4 regions of the Quatrionicoccus australiensis genome follow, and region 2 is predicted to be linked to each of the others. Evidence: predicted binding sites of a transcription regulator. Region 2 holds the regulator's gene; each other region holds the start of a gene.
The links. The regulator sigma-54, encoded in region 2, starts transcription at its own class of promoters, with help from an activator protein. The targets are predictions, from matches to a motif close to TGGCACGCTTNCTGCTNA.

Region 1: KI612_RS16100 (CmpA/NrtA family ABC transporter substrate-binding protein) is a predicted target of sigma-54. The motif match lies at 3,829-3,846, and genes of this name have one in related genera.
Region 3: KI612_RS11815 (Nif11-like leader peptide family natural product precursor) is a predicted target of sigma-54. The motif match lies at 3,050-3,067, and genes of this name have one in related genera.
Region 4: glnA (type I glutamate--ammonia ligase) is a predicted target of sigma-54. The motif match lies at 4,468-4,485, and genes of this name have one in related genera.

Annotation. Positions count from the first base shown of each region.
Region 1 covers NZ_CP075188.1:3,371,220-3,376,712, reverse strand. The annotation lists gene nirB (nitrite reductase large subunit NirB) at 1-1,486, shown strand, start outside; gene nirD (nitrite reductase small subunit NirD) at 1,544-1,855, shown strand; gene KI612_RS16115 (type IV pili methyl-accepting chemotaxis transducer N-terminal domain-containing protein) at 1,845-2,645, shown strand; gene KI612_RS16110 (sirohydrochlorin chelatase) at 2,735-3,115, shown strand; gene KI612_RS16105 (ANTAR domain-containing response regulator) at 3,124-3,699, shown strand; gene KI612_RS16100 (CmpA/NrtA family ABC transporter substrate-binding protein) at 4,081-5,262, shown strand; gene ntrB (nitrate ABC transporter permease) at 5,319-5,493, shown strand, end outside.
Region 2 covers NZ_CP075188.1:4,116,829-4,122,321, reverse strand. The annotation lists gene KI612_RS19540 (hypothetical protein) at 1-135, opposite strand, end outside; gene recA (recombinase RecA) at 370-1,398, shown strand; gene recX (recombination regulator RecX) at 1,391-1,834, shown strand; gene lptB (LPS export ABC transporter ATP-binding protein) at 1,831-2,568, shown strand; gene KI612_RS19520 (RNA polymerase factor sigma-54) at 2,597-4,063, shown strand; gene hpf (ribosome hibernation-promoting factor, HPF/YfiA family) at 4,078-4,401, shown strand; gene ptsN (PTS IIA-like nitrogen regulatory protein PtsN) at 4,453-4,902, shown strand; gene hprK (HPr(Ser) kinase/phosphatase) at 4,912-5,493, shown strand, end outside.
Region 3 covers NZ_CP075188.1:2,441,733-2,447,225, reverse strand. The annotation lists gene KI612_RS11830 (dinitrogenase iron-molybdenum cofactor biosynthesis protein) at 1-231, opposite strand, end outside; gene chrA (chromate efflux transporter) at 557-1,903, shown strand; gene KI612_RS11820 (hypothetical protein) at 2,103-2,456, opposite strand; gene KI612_RS11815 (Nif11-like leader peptide family natural product precursor) at 2,714-2,932, opposite strand; gene KI612_RS11810 (malonyl-CoA decarboxylase) at 3,112-4,440, shown strand; gene KI612_RS11805 (DsrE/DsrF/TusD sulfur relay family protein) at 4,526-4,879, opposite strand; gene KI612_RS11800 (substrate-binding periplasmic protein) at 5,059-5,493, shown strand, end outside.
Region 4 covers NZ_CP075188.1:440,576-446,068, reverse strand. The annotation lists gene KI612_RS02185 (efflux RND transporter permease subunit) at 1-703, shown strand, start outside; gene KI612_RS02180 (IS1182 family transposase) at 821-2,293, opposite strand; gene KI612_RS02175 (DUF4124 domain-containing protein) at 2,407-2,868, opposite strand; gene glnA (type I glutamate--ammonia ligase) at 2,980-4,395, opposite strand; gene KI612_RS02165 (cation diffusion facilitator family transporter) at 4,576-5,493, opposite strand, start outside.

The DNA.
Region 1 (5,493 bases), 750 kb from region 2:
GAAGGTGACCGGCATCGACCTGTTCTCGGCCGGCAACTACATGGGCGGCGAGGGCTGCGAGGAAATCCTGCTCAACGACCCCTACGGCGGCGTCTACAAGAAGCTGGTGATCAAGGACAACAAGCTGGTCGGCGGCGTGATGTACGGCGACACGGCCGACGGTCCGTGGTATTTCCAGCTGCTCAAGGACGGGCGCGACATCCACGACATCCGCGATTCGCTGATCTTCGGCCAGTCGCTGGTCGGCGACGTCGGCCATGCCGGCAACAGCAAGGCAGCCGAAATGCCCGATACGGCCGAGGTCTGCGGCTGCAACGGCGTGACCAAGGGCAGCATCGTCAAGGCGATCAAGGAAAAGGGCCTGTTCACGCTCGACGAGGTCAAGAAGCACACCAAGGCGGCGTCGTCCTGCGGTTCGTGTGCCGGCCTGGTCGAACAGATTCTCGCCTCGACCATCGGCGGCGCCTACACGCCGGCCGCTTCCGACAAGAAGCCGGTCTGCGCTTGCACCGAGCAGTCGCACAAGATGGTGCGCGATGCCATCCGCGAGCAGCATCTGGTCAGCAAGGAAGCCGTTTTCAAGGCGCTCGAATGGAAAACGCCGAACGGTTGCGACAAGTGCCGCCCGGCGATCAATTACTACCTGATCTCGACCTGGCCGCACGAGGCCAAGGACGATCCGCAGTCGCGCCTGATCAACGAGCGCTCGCACGCCAATATCCAGAAGGACGGTACCTATTCGGTGGTGCCGCGCATGTGGGGCGGCCTGACGACGCCGGCCGAGCTGCGCGCCATCGCCGATGCGGCGGAAAAGTACAAGGTGCCGACCGTCAAGGTCACCGGCGGTCAGCGTATCGACCTGCTCGGCATCAAGAAGGAAGACCTGCCCGGCATCTGGGCCGACCTCAACGCGGCCGGCATGGTGTCCGGCCACGCCTACGGCAAGTCGATCCGCACCGTGAAGACCTGTGTCGGCGCCGAGCACTGCCGCTTCGGCACGCAACTGGCGATGTCCATGGGCGTCAAGCTCGAGAAGATGCTGTTCGACATGTATGCGCCGCACAAGGTCAAGCTCGCCGTCTCCGGCTGCCCGCGCAACTGTGCCGAAGCCGGCATCAAGGACGTCGGCATCATCGGCGTCGATTCCGGCTACGAGATCTACATTGCCGGCAACGGCGGCATCAAGACCGAGGTCGCGCAGTTCCTGTGCAAGGTCGGTTCGGACGAGGAGGTCATGGAATATTCCGGCGCCTTCCTGCAGCTTTACCGCGTCGAAGGCTGGTATCTGGAACGCACCTGCCACTGGCTGGAACGGGTCGGCATGGATTACGTCAAGGGCCGCATCGTCGAGGATGGCGAAGGCCGCAAGGCGCTCTACGCCGCGCTGCTCGACTCGCTGAAGGATGCGAAGGACCCGTGGGCGACGTCGCGCGAGCCGGAAGCGATCAAGCAATTCATTCCCATCGTGCCGGTGGCGATTGCCTGAGGCCAGAAGGCGCCAGCGGTCAACATCCGAAAAATGCCAAAAATCGAGGAATACGCAATGAACAACTGGAAACTGATCTGCAAGCTGCAAGACATCCCGCCCCTGGGTTCGCGCATCGTGCGCCCGGAGAAGGGCGGCGACATCGCCATTTTCCGCAACGCCGAAGACGAGGTCTTCGCGCTGCACGACAAGTGCCCGCACAAGGGCGGGCCGCTGTCGCAGGGCCTGGTGCATGGCCGGCGCGTCACCTGCCCGCTGCATGGCTGGAACATCGGCCTCGAAGACGGCCAGGCAGTGGCGCCGGATGTCGGTTCCTGCAACCGGTTCGAGGTCAAGGTCGAGGGCGGCGAGGTGTTCCTTGCTCTCTGAGGGAATGCGCCGCCGGAGTTTCATTCTTGGCGCGCTCTCCAGTCTTGTTGCCCGGCCGCTGTTTGCCGCAGAGGGCAGTGCCATGTCGCTGGGCGCGGCGATCAACAAGGCCGGGCGGCAACGCATGTTGTCGCAGCGCATGGCGAAGGCATTCACCATGCTGGTGCTGGGGGCGATGCCGCAGAAGGCGGAGGTCTTGCTCGAACAGTCGCGGCGGCTGTTCGAATCGCAGCTGGTCGAATTGGCCAGCATCGCTCCCGGCGAAGCAATCAAGGGCGGGTTGCTCGATCTGGAGCGCGCCTGGGCTGCCTATCGTGACGTGCTTGGACGTCCCCGGACGCCGGAAAACCTGCGCCTGGTGCTGGCGGAATCCGACCGGACCTTGCGCGCGGCACATCAGCTGACCGGCTTGTACGAAAAGCAGGCGGGCAGCACGGCCGGGCATCTGGTGAATATTTCCGGGCGGCAGCGCATGCTGTCGCAGCGTATGGCCAAGTGCTTTCTTGTCGAGCAGTCCGGGATCGTCTCCGAAGCGCTGCGGGGCGAACTGGATGCGGCCCGGCGCGACTTCGTTGCGGCACTCAAGGAACTCAACCAGGCACCGGAAAACACGCCGGAAATCCGCATCGAACTGGAACTGGCCAACACCCAGTGGCTGTTCTTCGAGCAAGCCCTGAACGGAAGGGAAACACGGGAGCTTGCGGTGCGTAACGTGGCAACGACCAGCGAGCGGATTCTCGAAGTGATGGATGGCCTGACCGGCCGTTACGAAAAGCTGGTGCGTGGTTGAACTTAGGGGGCGCTACGTGTTCTGAGAGGCTGTCAATACGCCCGAAGCGGTAGCGCCCGGGCTTTCCCCTTCAGTTAAAGTGTACCCAGATGAAAACAGCCTTGATCCTCTTTGCCCATGGCGCCCGCGATCCCGAATGGGCGAGCCCGATGCGTCGTGTCCAGGCCGTGCTGCGTGGCCGTGTGCCGGACACCCCGGTCGAACTGGCCTTCCTCGAATTCATGACGCCCGGCCTGGCTGACTGCGTGGCCGATGTGGTTGCCGCCGGGGCCGGGCGCATTGTTGTCCTGCCGATGTTCATCGCGCGCGGCGGCCACCTGAAGCGCGAATTGCCGGAAATGCTGGCCGCCTTGCGGTCGACCTATCCGGAAATCGATTTTTCACTGGGCAATGCGATTGGCGAACACGAAATTGTCGTTCAGGCGATGGCCGAGGCCGCCATGCTGGTGGCTGGTTCGGAGCTTGCTTGAATTCAGGCATGCTGACTGTACTTGTCATTGATGAATCGCGCTCGCGGGCCGGAGAAATCTGTGCCGGGCTGGCGCTCGCCGGTTACCAGGTGGCGGCCATCCTGGCCGATGCCGCCAATCTCACGGCCGAGGTCGAGAAACTGCAGCCGGACGTCATCCTGATCGACACCGACAGTCCGAGTCGCGACACCCTCGAAAATCTTGCGGCGATGCACAAGAACATGCCGCGCCCGGTCGTCATCTTTACCCAGGAAGACGGCCAGTCGGCGATCCGGAACGCAGTGAAGGCGGGCGTTTCCGCCTATATCGTCGATGGTCTCGACCAGAAACGGATCAAGCCCATCCTCGAGGTGGCGCGCGCCCGTTTCGAGGATACGCAGGCCCTGCGCCGCGAACTCGACGAGGCCTCGAAGAAGCTGACCGACCGCAAACTGGTCGACAAGGCCAAGGGCGTGCTGATGAAGGCGCGCGGCCTCGACGAGGATGCGGCCTATCACGCCATGCGCAAGCTGGCCATGGAGCGCGGCCAGACCCTGGCCAAGGTCGCCCGCGACGTCATCGACATGGCGCGCGTACTGCTCTAAAGGCGTGCGGCATCGCCGCTTGTTGCACTGCAATAGTGCGCACATTGCCTGCCGTCCGGCCAGCGGTCGACGCCGAAAAAATCAAGAAAATGCTTATCCGGCAATGGCTTAGGAAAAATATTCCGGGCCTGGCACGGCCATTGCGATAGTCAGTTCATTAACGCACGGTCAATGGCGGCCGGGCGCGAGTCAAAGATATCGACTCACAGGACAAGGGCGTCCATCCGCGCTGCCAACCGGCAGCCGGATGTGACGCCCGTTTTGTTTTCTGGATTCCCGCAATCAAAGGAGCAAGCAATGGACGATAGCAAGCCGGTGGAAAAAAACACCTCCTCGATTTCTCGTCGTGATTTCGTGTCAACCGCTTTGGGAGCCTCTCTGATGGCCATGGTACCTCCCGGTGTTCGCAGTGGCGCCTGGGCCGCTGGTTCGGATGCCCCCGAAAAGAAGGAAGTCCGTATCGGCTTCATCCCGCTCACCGACTGCGCCTCTGTCGTCATGGCTTCGGTCATGAAGTTCGATGAGAAATACGGCATCAAGATCATCCCGACCAAGGAAGCTTCGTGGGCCTCGGTGCGCGACAAGCTGGTCAATGGCGAACTCGACGCTGCCCATGTGCTGTACGGCCTGATCTACGGCGTGCAGCTCGGCGTCGGCGGCCCGAAGAAGGACATGAATGTGCTGATGGGCCTGAACCACAATGGTCAGGCCATCACGCTCTCCAACCAGCTCAAGGACAAGGGCGCCACCGATGGCAGCAGCCTCGCCAAGCTGGTCGCCAAGAAGGAGCGGGAATACACCTTTGCCCAGACCTTCCCGACCGGCACCCACGCCATGTGGCTGTACTACTGGCTGGCGGCGCAGGGCATCAATCCGATGAAGGATGTCAAGACGATCACCGTGCCGCCACCGCAGATGGTCGCCAACATGCGTGTCGGCAACATGGATGGTTTCTGCGTCGGCGAACCGTGGAACAACCGCGCCATCATGGACAACATCGGTTTCACGGCGACGACGACCCAGGACATCTGGACCGATCACCCGGAAAAGGTGCTCGGCACGACGGCCGACTGGGTCAAGCAGAATCCGAACACGGCGCGTGCTGTCGTTGCCGCCATTCTCGATGCCAGCAAGTGGATCGACGCCTCCATCGCCAACAAGCAGAAGACGGCCGAAGTCATTGCCCAGAAGTCCTACGTCAATACCGACACCGAGGTCATCGTGGCGCGCATGCTTGGCCGTTACCAGAACGGTCTGGGCAAGAGCTGGGACGACAAGAACTGCATGAAGTTCTTCAACGAGGGGACGGTCAACTTCCCCTACCTCAGCGACGGCATGTGGTTCATGACCCAGCACAAGCGCTGGGGTCTGCTCAAGAGTCATCCCGACTACCTGGCCGTGGCCAAGCAGGTCAATCGCATCGACATCTACAAGCAGGGCGCGGCTGCGGCCGGCGTTGCCTTGCCCAAGAACGAGATGCGCAGCCACAAGCTGATCGACGGCGTGGTCTGGGACGGCAAGGATCCCGCCAAGTACGCCGACGGTTTCAAGATCAAGGCCTGATCCAGTCCGGGTGATGCCGGTTGCGGCCGGCATCACGACAGCCTGAGGAGAAAAACATGAGCGCAACGACGATGAGTGTCGACCTGGTCAGCCCGCTGCCCCTGGTTGATACGCCGAACAGCCCGCCGGTTGTGGTGCAAGCCGCCTTACCGGCCAAGGAAAAGAATATGGACAAAGCACTTCCCCAGCCGAGCGGCATGCCGCTCGGCGAGAAACTCAACAGCCTGCTGC
Region 2 (5,493 bases):
TTTTGCCGGCGCCGTCTGGGCGCAGATGCGCTGGCCGTCGATGCGGCTGGCCCACCAGTACCAGGCGGCGGGTTTGCCGACGGCGGTGAATGTCATGGCCAGCATGAGCAGTGCGATAAGTCGTTTGAATTGCATCGGGCGAATAATTTGCTTGCCAATAGCTTACTGTAAATGTACTGTATTTATACCCAGTATCCGATGGGCGCCAAATCAGCCAGCGAGAATATACCGCGTGTTCTGTCGCTTTCTCCGGGTAATGCAGCAAAAGGATATTTGTTTGTCTTGAACTGACCTTTCTGCTGATGCAGCAATTTCTATTCCATCTTCGGCCCCTGTGCCATAATCCGCTCAAATTTTCGAGGTACCCCCATGGACGACAACAAGGCAAAGGCGCTCAGCGCAGCGCTGCAACAGATTGAAAAGCAGTTCGGCAAAGGCTCCATCATGAAGATGGGCGATGCCGAGATCGACGAAGGCATCCAGGTGGTTTCTACCGGTTCGCTCGGCTTGGATATCGCGTTGGGCGTCGGCGGTCTGCCGCGCGGCCGCGTTGTCGAAATCTACGGTCCGGAATCCTCGGGCAAGACCACGCTCTGTCTGCAGGTCATTGCCGAAATGCAGAAGCTGGGCGGCGTTGCCGCCTTCATCGATGCCGAACACGCGCTCGATCCGCAATATGCCCAGAAGCTCGGCGTCAATGTCGGTGACCTGCTGATCTCGCAGCCGGATACCGGCGAACAGGCCCTCGAAATTTCCGACATGCTGGTCCGTTCCGGCTCGGTCGACATCATCGTCATCGACTCGGTCGCGGCGCTGACGCCGCGTGCCGAAATCGAAGGCGAAATGGGCGACCAGATGGTCGGCCTGCACGCCCGCCTGATGAGCCAGGCACTGCGCAAGCTGACCGCCAACATCAAGAAGACCAACACCTTGGTCATCTTCATCAACCAGATCCGCATGAAGATCGGCGTCATGTTCGGTTCGCCGGAAACGACGACCGGCGGCAATGCGCTCAAGTTCTACGCTTCCGTGCGCCTCGACATCCGCCGCATCGGCTCGATCAAGAAGGGCGACGAGGTCATCGGCAGCGAAACCAAGGTCAAGGTCGTCAAGAACAAGGTGTCGCCGCCCTTCCGCGAAGCCATTTTCGACATCCTGTACGGCGAAGGCATTTCCCGCCACGGCGAAATCGTCGAACTCGGGGTTGCCCACAAGCTGGTCGAGAAATCCGGCGCCTGGTATTCCTACAAGGGCGAAAAGATCGGTCAGGGCAAGGACAATTCCCGCGAATTCCTCAAGGCCAACCCGGAAATCGCTGCCGAGATCGAGGCGGGCATCCGCGAAGCGGCCAGCACCAATGTCATCAAGCCGGTCAAGGCAGCCAAGGTTGATGGCTGATCCCTCTGCTGCGCTGCGGGTTGCCGCGCTTCGACTCCTCACCCGGCGCGATCACAGCCGGGCGGAGTTGAAGGCCAAGCTCGCCGCGCAGGCGGAGTCGGAAGAACAGCTCGAAGCCGTGCTCGAACGCCTGCAGGCCGAGCGCCTGCTGTCCGATTCGCGTTACGCCAGTCAGCGCGTCGTCGCCCGTGCCGGGCGCTACGGCAATGCGCGGCTGAAGCAGGAACTGCGGCAATGCGGCATCGGTGATGACGACATTGCCGATGCCTTGCCCGAGGCCGGCGATGAAGCCGAGCGTTGCAAGGCGGTATGGGCGAGAAAATTCCGCGAGTTGCCGCAATCGGCAGCCGAGCGGGCCAAACAGATGCGTTTTTTGCAATATCGCGGTTTTTCCGGCGACGCGATTCGCCGTGTCATGCGCGGAGCCGATGAATGAGCGATGTCAAAGTGTCCACCCTGAGTGCCCACAACCTCAAGAAGCGCTACAAGTCGCGGACGGTGGTCGAGGATGTTTCCTTTGATGTCAAAAGCGGCGAGGTCGTCGGCCTGCTCGGCCCGAACGGGGCCGGCAAGACCACCTGTTTCTACATGATTGTCGGCTTGGTCGCGGCTGATGGCGGCGAGGTCTATATCGACGATGTCCGCCTCACCCACCTGCCGATGCACAGCCGGGCCCGCCTCGGCCTGTCCTACCTGCCGCAGGAAGCCTCGGTCTTCCGCAAGCTCAATGTCGAAGAGAACATCCGTGCCGTGCTCGAGCTGCTCAAGCTGCCGGCGCAGGAACTCGACGACCGCCTCGAAGGCCTGCTCAGCGAACTGCACATCGGGCATGTCCGGCACGTCAATGCGGCCGCCCTCTCCGGTGGTGAGCGCCGCCGCGTCGAAATCGCCCGCGCCCTGGCCACCAACCCGCGCTTCATCCTGCTCGACGAGCCGTTTGCCGGTGTCGATCCGATTGCTGTACTGGAGATCCAGAAGATCATCCGCTTCCTCAAGGAGCGCGGCATCGGTGTCCTGATTACCGACCATAATGTGCGCGAAACGCTCGGTATCTGCGATCACGCCTATATTATTAACGCCGGACGCGTTCTCGCGTCTGGACGGCCGGACGAAATCGTTGATAATGAAAGCGTCCGCAAGGTTTATCTCGGCGAGCATTTCAAGCTCTGACCGTTAGGCTGCACCCCAACCCGAACCGATGAAGCCAGCTCTCCAACTAAAACTATCCCAGCATCTGGCACTGACGCCTCAGTTGCAGCAGTCGATCAAGCTATTGCAGTTGTCGACGGTCGAGATGCAGCAGGAAATCGAGCGTTACCTGCTGGAAAATCCGATGCTGGAGCGCGAGGACGAGGCCGGTACGGAATCCTTTGGGGCGGCGCAGCAATTCGATTCACCGGCCAACGAAACGACGCGCAGCGAACCGACTGAAGAGCGCGAACGTGATCCGCGCGAGGAACGCGAGCAGGAAGTGCCGAGCGCACCTTCCGAAGTCGATGATGATCGCTGGGCTTCCGATGCCGGGACCTTTACCGGTGCCGGGCGTGATGAAGACGACGACAGCGATTCACGCGACATCCATTCGGCCGCCACCAGCCTGCGCGAACATCTCGGCTGGCAGCTGGGCATGACCCAGCTCAGCGAACGCGATCGCAGCCTGGTCCGTTTCCTGATCGAAGCGCTGGACGATGACGGCTATCTCTCGGCCACGCTTGAGGAGCTGTGGGAAACCCTGCCGCCGGAATACGAGATCGAGCTCGAAGAGCTGGAAATCGCCCTGCACCACATCCAGCATTTCGATCCGACCGGGATCGGCGCGCGCAGCCCCAGCGAATGCCTGGCGCTGCAATTGAAAGCGATGCCGGCCGACGAAGTACAGGCGCTTGCCCTGGCGATCGTCGAGAAGCATCTGGAACTGCTCGCGGCGCGCGATTTTGCCAAAATTCGCCGGTTGACCGCCTGTGACGACGATGAACTGAAGGCGGCACAATCCCTGATCGTCAGCCTCAATCCGCGGCCGGGGGCGCGTTTCTCGCAGACCGAGGCGCGCTACATCACGCCGGACGTAATGGTCAGGAAGCTCAAGGGCAAATGGACCGCCTACATCAATCCGGATGCCTACCCGCGCCTGCGCATCAACCGTCTGTATGCCGAGATTCTGTCGAGACAGCGGCGCGGCAATGGCAACCTGACCGGCCAGTTGCAGGAAGCACGCTGGCTGATCAAGAACGTGCAGCAGCGTTTCGAGACCATCCACCGCGTGACGCAGGCCATTGTCGATCGTCAGCGCCAGTTTTTCGAACATGGTGAAGTCGCCATGCGGCCGTTGGTCCTGCGCGAAATCGCCGATATTCTCGGTTTGCACGAGTCGACCGTCTCGCGCGTCACCAGCCAGAAATACATGGCGACGCCGCGCGGCATCTTTGAATTGAAATACTTTTTCGGCAGTCATGTGTCCACCGATACCGGTGGTGCCTGTTCTGCCACCGCCATTCGCGCCCTGATCAAGCAATTGATCAGTGCCGAGGATGGCAAGAAGCCCTTGTCGGATAGTCAATTATCCGAAATACTAGGCCAGCAGGGAATTGTTGTAGCCCGACGCACGGTAGCCAAATATCGCGAGTCACTCAACATCCCGCCGGTCAATTTACGCAAGACCCTGTAGAGAGAGGAGAAAAAATGAATCTGCAGATCGCTGGTCACCACATCGAAGTAACCCCGGCATTGCGCGAATACGTCGAGAACAAGCTCGATCCCGTCGTTCGCCATTTTGACAAAGTCACCGGTGTTAACGTGGTTCTGTCCGTAGAGAAGCTCAAGCAGAAGGCTGAAGTGACGTTGCATGTGCCGGGCAAGGACATTCACGTTGAAGAGAACGGCGATGACCTCTACGCCGCCATCGATGCGCTGTTTGACAAGCTGGACCGTCAGGTTCAGAAGTACAAGCAAAAGGTCCAGGATCACCATCGCGGTGACAAGCCTGTACACCACATGGCTGACTAATAGCCGACCGGCCGCGGCACTTGTGCTGCGGCCCTGGTTTTCAAATCCCCTATGAACAACCCCCTAACGAATATTCTGCCGGCTTCGCAGGTTCTTCTCGACCTTGATGCCAGCAGCAAAAAACGGGTGTTCGAACAGGCCGGCATGCTTTTCGAGAGTCATCTCGGACTCGCTCGCTCGGTTATTTTCGACAGTCTGTTCGCCCGTGAAAAACTCGGCTCGACCGGCCTCGGTCAGGGCATTGCCATTCCGCATGGCCGTATCAAGGGTCTCAAACAGGCTTCCGGCGCTTTCATGCGCCTGACGACTCCGGTGCCCTTCGATTCCCCGGATGGCCGGCCCGTCAATCTGCTCTTCGTCCTGCTGGTTCCCGAACAGGCAACCGAGCAGCATTTGCAGATTCTTTCCGAACTCGCCCAGCGTTTTTCCGATCGCACCTTCCGTGAAGCCCTGCTGGCGGCACCGGATGCGGCCGCGATCGTGACCCTTTTCCAGTCCTGACGTTCAGCCGTGCGCCACATCAGCCTGGTCCAGCTCTATGAGGACAACCGCGACAAGCTGTTGCTCAACTGGGTAGCCGGCCAGCAAAGCGATTGCATGATCGAGCTGAAGGCGGCAAACAACTATGGTGCCGATGTTGTCGGCCATATCAATGTCATCCACCCGGAGCGCCTGCAGGTCATGGGCCAGGCCGAGTATGACTGGGCCATGCGCATCGGCGAGCGCCGTTTCGGCCAGATGTTCCAGGATTTGCTGGAGGCGCAGTCGCCGGCCGTCATCGTTGCCGATGGTCTGACGCCGCCGCCGATGCTGGCGGAAGCTTGCCGTCAGTACAATACCCCCTTGATCCTGTCACCCAAGCCGTGCTCGGCGGTCATCGACTTGCTGCGCATCTACCTCTCGGCTCGACTGGCGGATACCGTCAATCTGCACGGTGTCTTCATGGATGTGCTGGGCATGGGCGTCCTGATTACCGGTGATTCCGGAGTCGGCAAATCCGAGCTGGCCCTTGAGCTGATTTCCCGCGGCCACGGTCTGGTTGCTGACGATGTGGTCGAAATGGCGCGTATCGCACCGACCACCATCGAAGGG
Region 3 (5,493 bases), 1.7 Mb from region 2:
GTCGATGCCGATGCCCATGTCCTCGTCGTCTTCCTCGCCGTCCATGCTGCCCAGCCCGGTTTTCAGGTTGGTGACGGTGATCGCGCGCAAATTGTCGGTGTCGATTTGTTCACCGAGATGGCTCTGCAACAGCGCAATCAACCGCGGCAGGGTGACATTGGGCATGGCGCGGGAAGCTAGGGCAACGCGCAGCGCGGCTTCCTGGGTAATCGGCATGGTTCTCTGGTCCATTGGGGATCTCCTTGGCCTTGCTGGCCTATCGTTGGAGATTTTGCCCTTGCAGGGATGGTGCCAAGCGCCGGCTTGGCCCTCCTGGTCAGCGTTTTCGCCGAATTGAACTAATTTGGCGCGCTTTGGTCGGCGACAGCCTCTTGTCGAGTTTTCGACAAGAGGCGCGGGGGCGGGATGCTGTCCGGCGCCAGGATATTCGGTAGTATGAACGGCATCGCCGGGTAATGCGCCATCGCCAGACTGATTCAAGGTTTGCCCGGCTCCTGATTCTGGCCGGCAGCCTGTTTGACGGTTTGCTTGCCGCATTCCAGAAAGCAAAACACGCATGACGACTTCCCGCTGCTCCGACAGCTTGCCGCCGCCAGTCAGTTTCTGGCAAGCCCTTGCTTTCTGGCTCAAGCTCGGTTTTGTCAGTTTCGGCGGGCCGGCCGGACAGATTTCGCTGATGCATCATGAACTGGTCGAGCGGCGGCGCTGGATTTCCGAGCGCCGCTTCCTGCATGCCCTCAACTACTGCATGCTGCTGCCCGGTCCGGAAGCGCAGCAACTGGCGACCTATATCGGCTGGTTGCTGCATTGCACCTGGGGCGGCATCGTGGCCGGCGGCTTGTTCGTGCTGCCATCGCTGTTTATTCTGATTGCCTTGTCCTGGGTCTATGTCGCTTTTGGCGAGATGCCGCTGGTTGCCGGGTTGTTTTACGGCATCAAGCCGGCGGTGACCGCGATTGTTCTCCAGGCGGCGTACCGGATCGGCGGGCGTGTCCTGAAGAACAAGGTGCTCTGGGCGATTGCTGCCGCCTCTTTCCTTGCCATCTTTGCGGCGGGCGTGCCGTTTCCGGCCATTGTCGCGACGGCGGCCCTGATCGGCTACATCGGCGGACGTGTCGCGCCGACCGGCTTCACGCTGGGCGGCGGGCATGGCAAAGCCGGGAAATCCTTTGGCCGGGCATTGATCGATGATGAGACGCCGACGCCGGCGCACGCGGTATTTACCTGGTCACGGCTCGCCTGGGTGTTGCTCGGCGGGCTGTTGCTCTGGGGAGTGCCGATGGCCGGCCTGACTTTGCTCTACGGCTGGGACTTCACCCTGACGCAGATGGGCTGGTTTTTCAGCAAGGCGGCCCTGCTGACTTTCGGCGGCGCCTATGCGGTCTTGCCTTACGTCTATCAGGGGGCGGTGGATGCCTATCACTGGCTGACTCCGCTGCAGATGATGGATGGCCTGGCGCTGGGTGAAACGACGCCGGGGCCGCTGATCATGGTGGTGGCTTTTGTCGGCTTTGTCGGTGGCTACGGCAAGGCGGTGTTCGGGCCGGAAAGCCTGTTTCTGGCCGGCGCCGTGGCGGCGTGTCTGGTCACCTGGTTTACCTTTTTGCCATCCTTCATCTTCATCCTGGGCGGCGGTCCGCTGATCGAGACGACGCACAACGATCTGAAGTTCACTGCGCCGCTCACTGCCATCACCGCTGCCGTGGTCGGCGTCATTTTCAACCTGGCACTGTTCTTCGGTTACCACGTCCTGTGGCCGCAGGGCCCGGGCGGAAGCATCGACTGGATATCGGGGCTGATTGCGCTGCTTGCCGCGGTTGCCCTGTTGCGCTTCCAGCGCAACATCATCCATGTCATTGCCGCCTGTGCCGTCCTCGGTCTGGCAAGCAAAACCTTCCTCTGATCGCCCGTCTGCCGCGGGGCGGTTTTTGCCCTGCCGCACCGGTCGACCGCTAAAAACACCCGAAAACGAACAAGGCCGGACGAACCGGCCTTGTTCACCAAGTGCGCAATGCTACCGACGCGCGGCAGGGGCTTGATCAGGCGCCCGGAAAGCCGGGCTTCGGCGAATTGCGGCTCGTTGGGCGGGGAGAGGGAGTTCCTTAGTTGCGGCGGACAAGTACGTAGGGATTGCGAAACGTTGATCCCTTGATTTCCGAAACCGCAAAGGAGTTGCCGGCAGCTAGTATTTTGGCGCGTCCGGTTGCATCTGCACGGCCATCGTTTGAGTGTTCCTTCATCTCGACGATGAGCGGCTCCGGGGCGATCAGACGCAGCTCGAAAGTAGTGCCCGGCATGTTGCTGCCGGTGATGCTGGCGGTCGAGTTTGGTCCGCTCAGGGTGACGGATTGTTCCAGCTGGTCAGCCAGATAGATGTCGATCTTGATTGCTTCTGCAGCAATGGCGGAGACGGGAATCGCCAGCAAGGCGGCAAGCAGCAGGGGGAGGGATTTCATCGCGTAAGTCCTGGGGGTATTTGCCCGGGAGCGCTGTTGTCGCATCGGGCAGCAGGCCGGGCAAGAGGGCGCAAAGTCGGCAATGCTAACCCCGGGACGGGATTTGTTGCGTTACAAACTGTAATCGCGCGCGCCTGGCCAGGGGGGGCAGAGCCGCTTGACGCGGTTTTTGCCCCGCCGCAGCGGTCGACCGCCAAAAACACCCGAAAACGAACAAGGCCGGACGCGCCGGCCTTGTTCGCCGCGTGCGCAATGTTTCAGACGCGCAGCAGGGCCTTGATCAGGCGCTCGGAGAGCTGGGCTTCGGTGAATTGCGGTTCGTTGGGCGGGTAGAGGGAATTCTCGTCGATGGCGAAGCCGTGCTCCAGGGCCAGGGCACGCAGTTCCTTGATCTTCTGGCAAGCCAGCAGTTGTTCCTTCAGCACCGGATCGCTTTTGGCTTTTTCGGAAAAGGCCTTGATGGGGACAATCGACATCTGTTTCTCCTGTTCAACGTTATTGCGAAAAAAGGTGGTATTCCAGCCCGCCGGGCGAGCGTCCGCTTTGTCGGCTAGTCGACAAAAACGACGTCTTTTCCTGGGCATCGGGGGGGGTAAGCAATTCCGGGGCCAAATCCGCCCCGCCTTGGGGCACAATATCCGTCAGGAGGTGAGCCATGGTGACAAAAGGATTGGTCGACAAATTGCGTTCTATGGTGGGCGCTGGTGTCGAGCGCGTGGCGCTGACGCCGCGCGGCCTGGAGCGTTTGCGCGCGCAACTGCGCGAGTGTGCCGAAGGGCAGGGTGGCGAAGTCTCGGCGCGCGGTCGCGCGGCGCGCCTCGCCGAAACTTATCTCAGTCTCAATGACGAAGGCCGGCAGCGTTTCCTCAAGCTGATCGCGCTCGAGTTCGGGCCGGACCCGGCCAAGGTCGCGACGGCGCATGCCGCCTATCAGGCCGCGGTCGGCACGCCCGAGCAGTGGAAGGCGGAAGCGGCGATGCGCGGCGCGATGCGCTCGCGGCGCATCCGCATCCTGACCCAGTTCAACGCCATTCCGCAGGGCGTCAAGTTTCTGGTCGACCTGCGCGCCGACCTGCTGCGCTACCTCGAAAACGACCGCGAACTCGCCGTGCTCGACCGCGAACTGGAGTCGCGCCTGTCGGCCTGGTTCGACGTCGGCTTCCTGGAGTTGCAGCGCATCACCTGGAATTCGCCGGCCGCCTTGCTCGAGAAACTGATCGAGTACGAGGCGGTGCATGAAATCCGCTCGTGGACCGATCTCAAGAACCGGCTCGATTCCGACCGCCGGCTCTACGCCTTCTTCCACCCGCGCATGCCGGCCGAGCCGCTGATTTTCGTCGAGGTCGCGCTGACCGACCATCTGGCCGGCAATGTCCAGGAACTGCTCGACGAGCACGCGCCGGTCTTCGACAACAGCAAGGCCGACACGGCGATTTTCTATTCCATCTCGAATACCCAGGTCGGCCTGCGCGGCGTGTCTTTCGGCAATTTCCTGCTGAAGCGGGTGATCGACGACCTGAAACGCGACTTCCCGCGCCTTTCCTGCTTTGCGACCTTGTCGCCGATGCCGGGCCTGGCCGCCTGGGTCAAGAAGAATCCGCAGGTGCTGGCCGAGGCGGGCTGCGAATTGCCGCTCGACGCACTGGCGACCGGTACCTGGGCCGGGGACAAGAAGCAGGTGCGCAGCCTGCGCGATCCGCTGACCCGGCTCGCCGCGCGCTACCTGGCGACGGCCAAGCAGGGCGGCGGCGAGAGCGGCCCGCCCTTCGACCCGGTGTCGCGTTTCCACCTCGGCAACGGGGCGCGCGTCGAGCAGCTCAATTATCTTGCCGATGCTTCGCCGAAAGGTTTCCGCCAGTCGTTCGGGCTGATGGTGAATTATTTCTACAGCCTGGATGACATCGAGACCAATCTCGAAGCCTTCGCCAGTACCGGCCACATCGCGATGTCGGCCGGGGTGCGGCGCCAGGCGCGCAGCAAGTAGGTTTTTGCCGTTTGCAGACGGTCGACCGTCTGAAAAGGCCGAAAATGCAGGAAAGGCCGGGCGTGCTGCCCGGCCTTTTTTTCGCTCAGAAAGTGATGACCTTGTCCGCTGCCAGCGTGGCGGCAGCCAGTTCGACCAGCGTGCCGATGCTGGTGCCGGGAATCAGCGGCAGTTCGCCGAGGCCGCGCGCCAGGGCACAGGTGCGGCAGAGCTTGATGCTGGCGCCGCTGGCGACCAGTTGTTCGACCATGCCCTGCAGGCCGTTGCCGGTGCCGTCGATCTGGTTGGGCAGGCCGAGTACCGTGGCGTCGGACATCAGGAAAATATTGACCTGCGGCTTGGCGTCGCTGCCGCTCAGGGCGCAGGCCAGGCGCAGGGCGGAAAGGCAGCGTTCGCTGCCGTAGGGGGCGGCGTGGATGATGATCAGAATGTTTTGCATGGCAGGCTCCTCGGAAATTGCCGTGCATGCTGCGCAAATACGGCGTACTTGGCAAGTCGGCGGATTTGCCCGCAGTCATCAAATTGGCCGTTTCATGGCGCTATACTGGCCGCCAGTCATAGGTGGCGTGAAGAAGCATGCGGCAATTTCGGCAGTTTTTTCTTTGGTGTTTGTTCCTCGTGCTCCCGCTGGCAGCAACTGCCGCACCGGGCGAGCCCGGCGTGCTCAAGGTGGTGGTGCTGGAGGATGCGCCACCGATGGCTTATCGCGATGCCGCCGGGCAACTGACCGGCTTCAGTGTGGCGGTCATGCAGGCGCTGTGTGCCGAAATGAATGTCCGCTGCGAGTTTGAGGTGCGGCAGTTCGAATATCTGCTCGACGATCTGGCCAGCGGCCATTTCGATGTGGCGGCGGTGGGCTTGCTCAATACGCCGGAACGCCGCCAGAAGGTGCTATTCACCCGCCCGGTCTACCGTTCGCAAACCCTGTTTTTTGCCAAGCCCGGCGTGACGCCCGGTCAGCCCGAGGTGCGTGTTTCCACCTTCAAGGGCTCGGCGCAGGAAGGCTATATCCGGCAGCAGGGCTGGAAGTCGGTCGGCGCGCAAACGGCCGAG
Region 4 (5,493 bases), 490 kb from region 2:
GCTGGCCCAGATCGGCCGTCTCAAGTCGAGCTTCGAACCGGGTCTGGTCTGGCGGCGCGACCGCCTGCCGACCATCACCGTACGTGGCAACCTGTACAGCAAGACACAGCCGGCCACCATCGTCGACCGCATCGCGCCGCAGATCAACGCCATCCGCGCCACCCTGCCGGAAGGTTACGCCATCGTCACCGGCGGCTCTGTCGAGGAGTCGGCCAAGGGCTCCACGTCGGTCATGGCCGGCATCCCGATCTTCCTGCTCGCCGTCATCACCATCCTGATGATCCAGCTGCAGAGCGTCTCGCGCGTCGTCATGGTGCTACTCACCGCGCCGCTCGGCATCATCGGGATTGCGCTGTTCCTGCTCGTCTTCCGCCAGCCCTTCGGCTTCATGGCGCTGCTTGGCACCATCGCGCTGTTCGGCATGATCATGCGCAACTCGGTGATCCTGGTCGACCAGATCGAGCAGGATCTCGCCGCAGGCAAGGCACGCCTGGAAGCCATAGTCGAATCGACGGTGCGCCGTTTCCGCCCGATCGTGCTGACGGCCGCCGCAGCCGTGCTGGCCATGGTGCCACTGTCGCGCAACGACTTCTTCGGGCCGATGGCGGTCGCCATCATGGGTGGCCTGATCGTCGCCACCGCCCTGACCCTGCTCTTCCTGCCGGCCCTGTATGCGGCCTGGTACAAGGTGAAAGCCGGTTAACCGCCCTCAGGACCCAGCAAAAACCAGAGGGCGCCAAGGCGCCCTCAGACTGCTGACGAACCCCCGATTTTTCGGGGGTTTTGTTTTTCTGTTTTGGAATTCGGGCGTTTTTCGGATTCAGGCCGAAACAAGGCGGATTCTGGAATTCTCGTGGTGGAGCGCCATCGGCAGGTAATTGCGGGCGAAGTCGGCCGCAAACAGGGCCTGCCCGAGGATTTTGGCCAATAAGGCTGCCGCCTTGCGGGCCAGCAACAGGGCCATCTTCTTCATGTTCTGACAGGCCGCCGAGAGCAGGCACTGCGCTTGCACCTTGGCCAAGCCGCGGAAGCGGGCGTAACGGTGGCCGTGCAACTCCTTGGCATCGGCAAAGCTGCGCTCCACTGTTTCCTTGCGCCGGGCGTACAGCCGTTTGCCCAGGTCGCTCAGGCGATTGGCGTTGATCGCTTCCTTGAAACCTTCCCAGAGATGCCGGGTCACGAGCTTCTGATGATTCCGGCTCTGCGTGCACTGCCCGCGCACGCCACAATCAGCGCAACGGGCGGGATTCGAGGCATATTCCCGATAGCCCAGCCGGTTGGTCGTCCGGTACGGCAGAACCTCCCCGGCCGGGCAGCGGTAGCAGTCCTGGACCGCATCGTAGAGATAGTCCCGCTTGTAGAAATAGCCATCGCGGTGTGTGGGTCGCTTGTAGCCCATCACCCCGAACAGTGCCCGCTCGAGAATGCCCTTGCAGACTTGCGGGGTGAAATACCCGGCATCGAGCCCGACGGCGCCCACGGCCAGATCAAAGCGCTCCATGACCCGGTCCAGGCGGGCCAGATAGGGCTGGCTGTCATGGACATTGCCCGGCGTGACATGGGTATCGACGATCAGGGCATGCACGCCATCGACAGTCCGGTGATCCAGATAGAAGAAGCCGGTCGGCTTGTTGTCGCGGGCCATGAAACCTGCGTCGGGATCGACCGTGCTGACCTTGACCTCCTTCAGTGGCGGTGTCGAATCATCGTCATCACGCTTGAGCGGCTTCTTGCCCGCGGCGGCACGATCCGCTTCGATGGCTGCATCCAGCTCGGCCAAATAGGCCGCCGGCGTTTGCTCGACCTGATGCACCTCGAAGTGCCGTTTGTTGGCATTCGCCTTCAGATGCGTGCTGTCCGTGTAAAGCACCCGCCCGCCAATCAGCTTGTGCTCAATGGCTTGCTCGACAATCCCGTCAAAGATGCGTTGCTCAATGTCCGTCCCGACAAAGCGGCGACGCCGATTCTGCGACAGCGTCGAGGCATCCGGCACTTTGTCCGTCAGCCGAAAGCCGAGAAACCAGCGGTAAGCCACATTGACCTCGATTTCCTTCACCAGCCGTCGCTCGGAGCGAATCCCGAACAGGTAGCCAATGAACAGCATCTTGAACAACACCACCGGATCAATCGCCGGTCGGCCATTGTTCTCGCAATACAGGTGCTGGGTCGCTTCACGAATGAAATCAAACCGGATGTGCTGGTCGAGCAGCCGGAGCAAGTGGTCTTTCGGGACCAATTGCTCCAACGTCACCATCTCCAGTTCCGTTTGGGCAGGGTAGGCAGGCTTGAGCATGCCTGCATTATAAAAAAATAAAGCCCCCAATCGCTTGGAGGCTTTGTCAGCGGTCTGAGGGCGCCAAGGCGCCCTCTAGTTTTTATTAAAAGCTCAACCCTGATAGCTGGCAGCTACTTCAAATTACCCAGTTCCTTCTGGATCGCCTGGATATTGCGTTCGTGCTGGCCAACGCTGTCCCGATAAGGCAACAGACGCTCGCTCTTGTCGCCCAGCGTCCGCTCCTGCTCGGCCAGCTCGCGCTTCGCCTGCTCAAGATTGCGCTGCTCAGTCGCCAGTTCCTGCTCGAGAATGCGCTTGCGATCACCGTCGCGCGCCTTCTGCGTATCGTCCTGTACCTTGGGGAAACCGGCCGGCGTTGGCGTTGCCGCTGCACCGGCGGGCTTCGCACCGACCTTGGGAGCCGGCACCACCGTCGTTGTTTCCGAATTGACCACGGCCTTGCAGTTCTTGTCGAGACGCGAATTCGAAATCACGGGACTGCCACCATTGGCATCCGGGCATTTGTAGATGGTCTGCGCTGCAACCGGCAAAGCCAGCGTCGCAACAAACAGGGCAAGTACGCTACGTGTCATTGTCATCAATCCTCGCAAGCCTTCAAGTGTACCGGACTTTAACGTCCGCCTCCCTGAAATGGTGGACAAAAAAAAGGCGGGAAACCCCGCCTTTTTCAGATACCCAGTCGCTTAGCAGCTGTAGTACAGGTCGAATTCCACCGGGTGGGTGGTCATGCGAACCTTGTTGACTTCGTCCATCTTCAGTTCGATGTAGGACTCGATCCATTCGTTGGAGAAGACACCGCCACGGGTCAGGAACTCGTGGTCAGCGGCCAGGGAAGCCAGAGCTTCTTCGAGGGAAGCGCAGACGGTCGGGATGGCTGCATCTTCTTCCGGCGGCAGGTCGTACAGGTTCTTGGAAGCCGGCTCGCCCGGGTGGATCTTGTTCTGGATACCATCCAGACCGGCCATCAGCAGCGCCGAGAAGCACAGGTACGGATTGGCGATCGGATCCGGGAAGCGGGTTTCGATACGACGGGCCTTGGTCGAGGCGACGTACGGAATGCGGATGGAAGCAGAACGGTTCTTGGCGGAGTAAGCCAGCTTGACCGGAGCTTCGTAGTGCGGAACCAGACGCTTGTAGGAGTTGGTACCCGGATTGGTGATGGCGTTCAGGGCCTTGGCGTGCTTGATGATGCCGCCGATGTAGAACAGGGCGGTTTCAGACAGACCGGCATAGCCGTCGCCAGCAAACAGGTTCTTGCCATCCTTCCAGATGGACTGGTGAACGTGCATGCCCGAACCGTTGTCGCCAACGATCGGCTTCGGCATGAAGGTGGCGGTCTTGCCGTACTGGTGAGCAACGTTGTGCACCACGTACTTCAGGATCTGGGTCTGGTCGGCACGCTTGACCAGGGTGTTGAACACGGTACCGATTTCGCACTGACCGGCAGTGGCGACTTCGTGGTGGTGAACTTCAACCGGGCAGCCGAGGGCTTCCAGGGTCAGCACCATGGCCGAACGGATGTCGTGCAGGCTGTCGACCGGAGGAACCGGGAAGTAGCCGCCCTTGACGGTCGGACGGTGGCCGGTGGCGCCGTTGCCGTCGTTCTTTTCGCCCGAACCCCAAGCCGCTTCAGCAGAATGGATCTTCAGGGAGCAGCCAGACATGTCGACATTCCATTCGACGCCGTCGAAGATGAAGAATTCGGGTTCCGGACCGAAGTAGGCGGTGTCGCCAATGCCAGAGGACTTCAGGTAGGCTTCAGCGCGCTTGGCGATGGAGCGCGGGTCGCGGTCGTAACCACGGCCATCGGTCGGATCAATCACGTCACAGGTCAGGACGACGGTGGTTTCGTCGAAGAACGGATCGATGTAGGCGGTGGACGGATCCGGGTTCAGTTGCATGTCGGAAGCTTGGATACCCTTCCAGCCAGCGATGGACGAACCGTCGAAAGCGTGACCGTTTTCGAACTTGTCTTCGCTGAAGGCGGAAACCGGCACGGTGACGTGCTGTTCTTTGCCACGGGTATCGGTGAAGCGGAAATCAACGAACTTTGCGTCATTTTCCTTGATCAGCTTGATCACGTCTTGCGGGGTTGCCATAAACGTCAGTCTCCTAAGAAAACAAGTTGCCGGACGATCCGGCGACAATCAATAAATCGAATCGCGAGGGAATTAGCAGAAAGCGTGCCAAAGGTCGGCGACCAAGTTTTGTATTTTGCCACAACGAGATGCGGGGTTTAAGCAAAGATTTAACGCACCATCAGCGTGCAAAAAACAGAACTATGCGCACTGTTTTGGTGCAAACGAGCAATTCAATGAAATACGCCGGATTTCCGGATGCGAATCCGCGAACCCGGCAAAGCGCAGCGCAGCTTTCTGAACCATCTCACCATCGGCAAAAAAGCCACTGGGGAAAAACACCTCGACCTCGATCCGGCCACCGAGATAATGCAGCACCAGCTTCTCGGGCTCCGGCAAGTCGAGCAGCAAGGGGGCCAGCTCCTGTAACACCATGGCGCGCCCCGGCAGACGGACAACGGCGACATCGCTGCCGGCATCATTCTCGGGATCGATATGCACCAGCACATCAAGCACTTCCGGATGCGCATCCAGCACCCTGGCCCGCACCGACTCGGCAATCCGGTGCCCCTCGGAAACGCTGATCCGGGCATCGACCTGAACATGCGCATCAACCAGGGCCTGGTGCGCCATGCGCCGCGTGCGCAAGGCATGCAAGCCGAGCACGCCGGGCGTCGTCCGCAGCGTCTGGCGGATGGCGGCCACTTGCGCCTCGTCCAGGCCGGTGTCGATCAATTCCTTGAGCGCCCCCCAGGCCAGCACCGCCCCCATGCGCAGGATCATGAACCCCATCAGCGCCGCGGCCAGCAGATCGAGGAAAGCCCAGCCCAGCAGGGCGCCACCGATACCAACCACGACAACCAGTGCCGAAGCCGCGTCAGCCCGCGTGTGCAGGGCATTGGCAATAAGCAGTTGCGAGCGCTGCCGTTCGGCAACGCGAATCAGATAGTGGTAGAGCCCCTCCTTGGCCAGCACCGTGATGACCGCGACCCAGAAGGCCCACATCTCGATGGGCGGCAAGGCTTCAACATGCTGCAGTCGCATGCCGGACTGCCACAGGATGCCGCCACCGATCAGGGCCAGCGAGGCGCCAAGGATCAGCGTCGCCGCGGTCTCGAC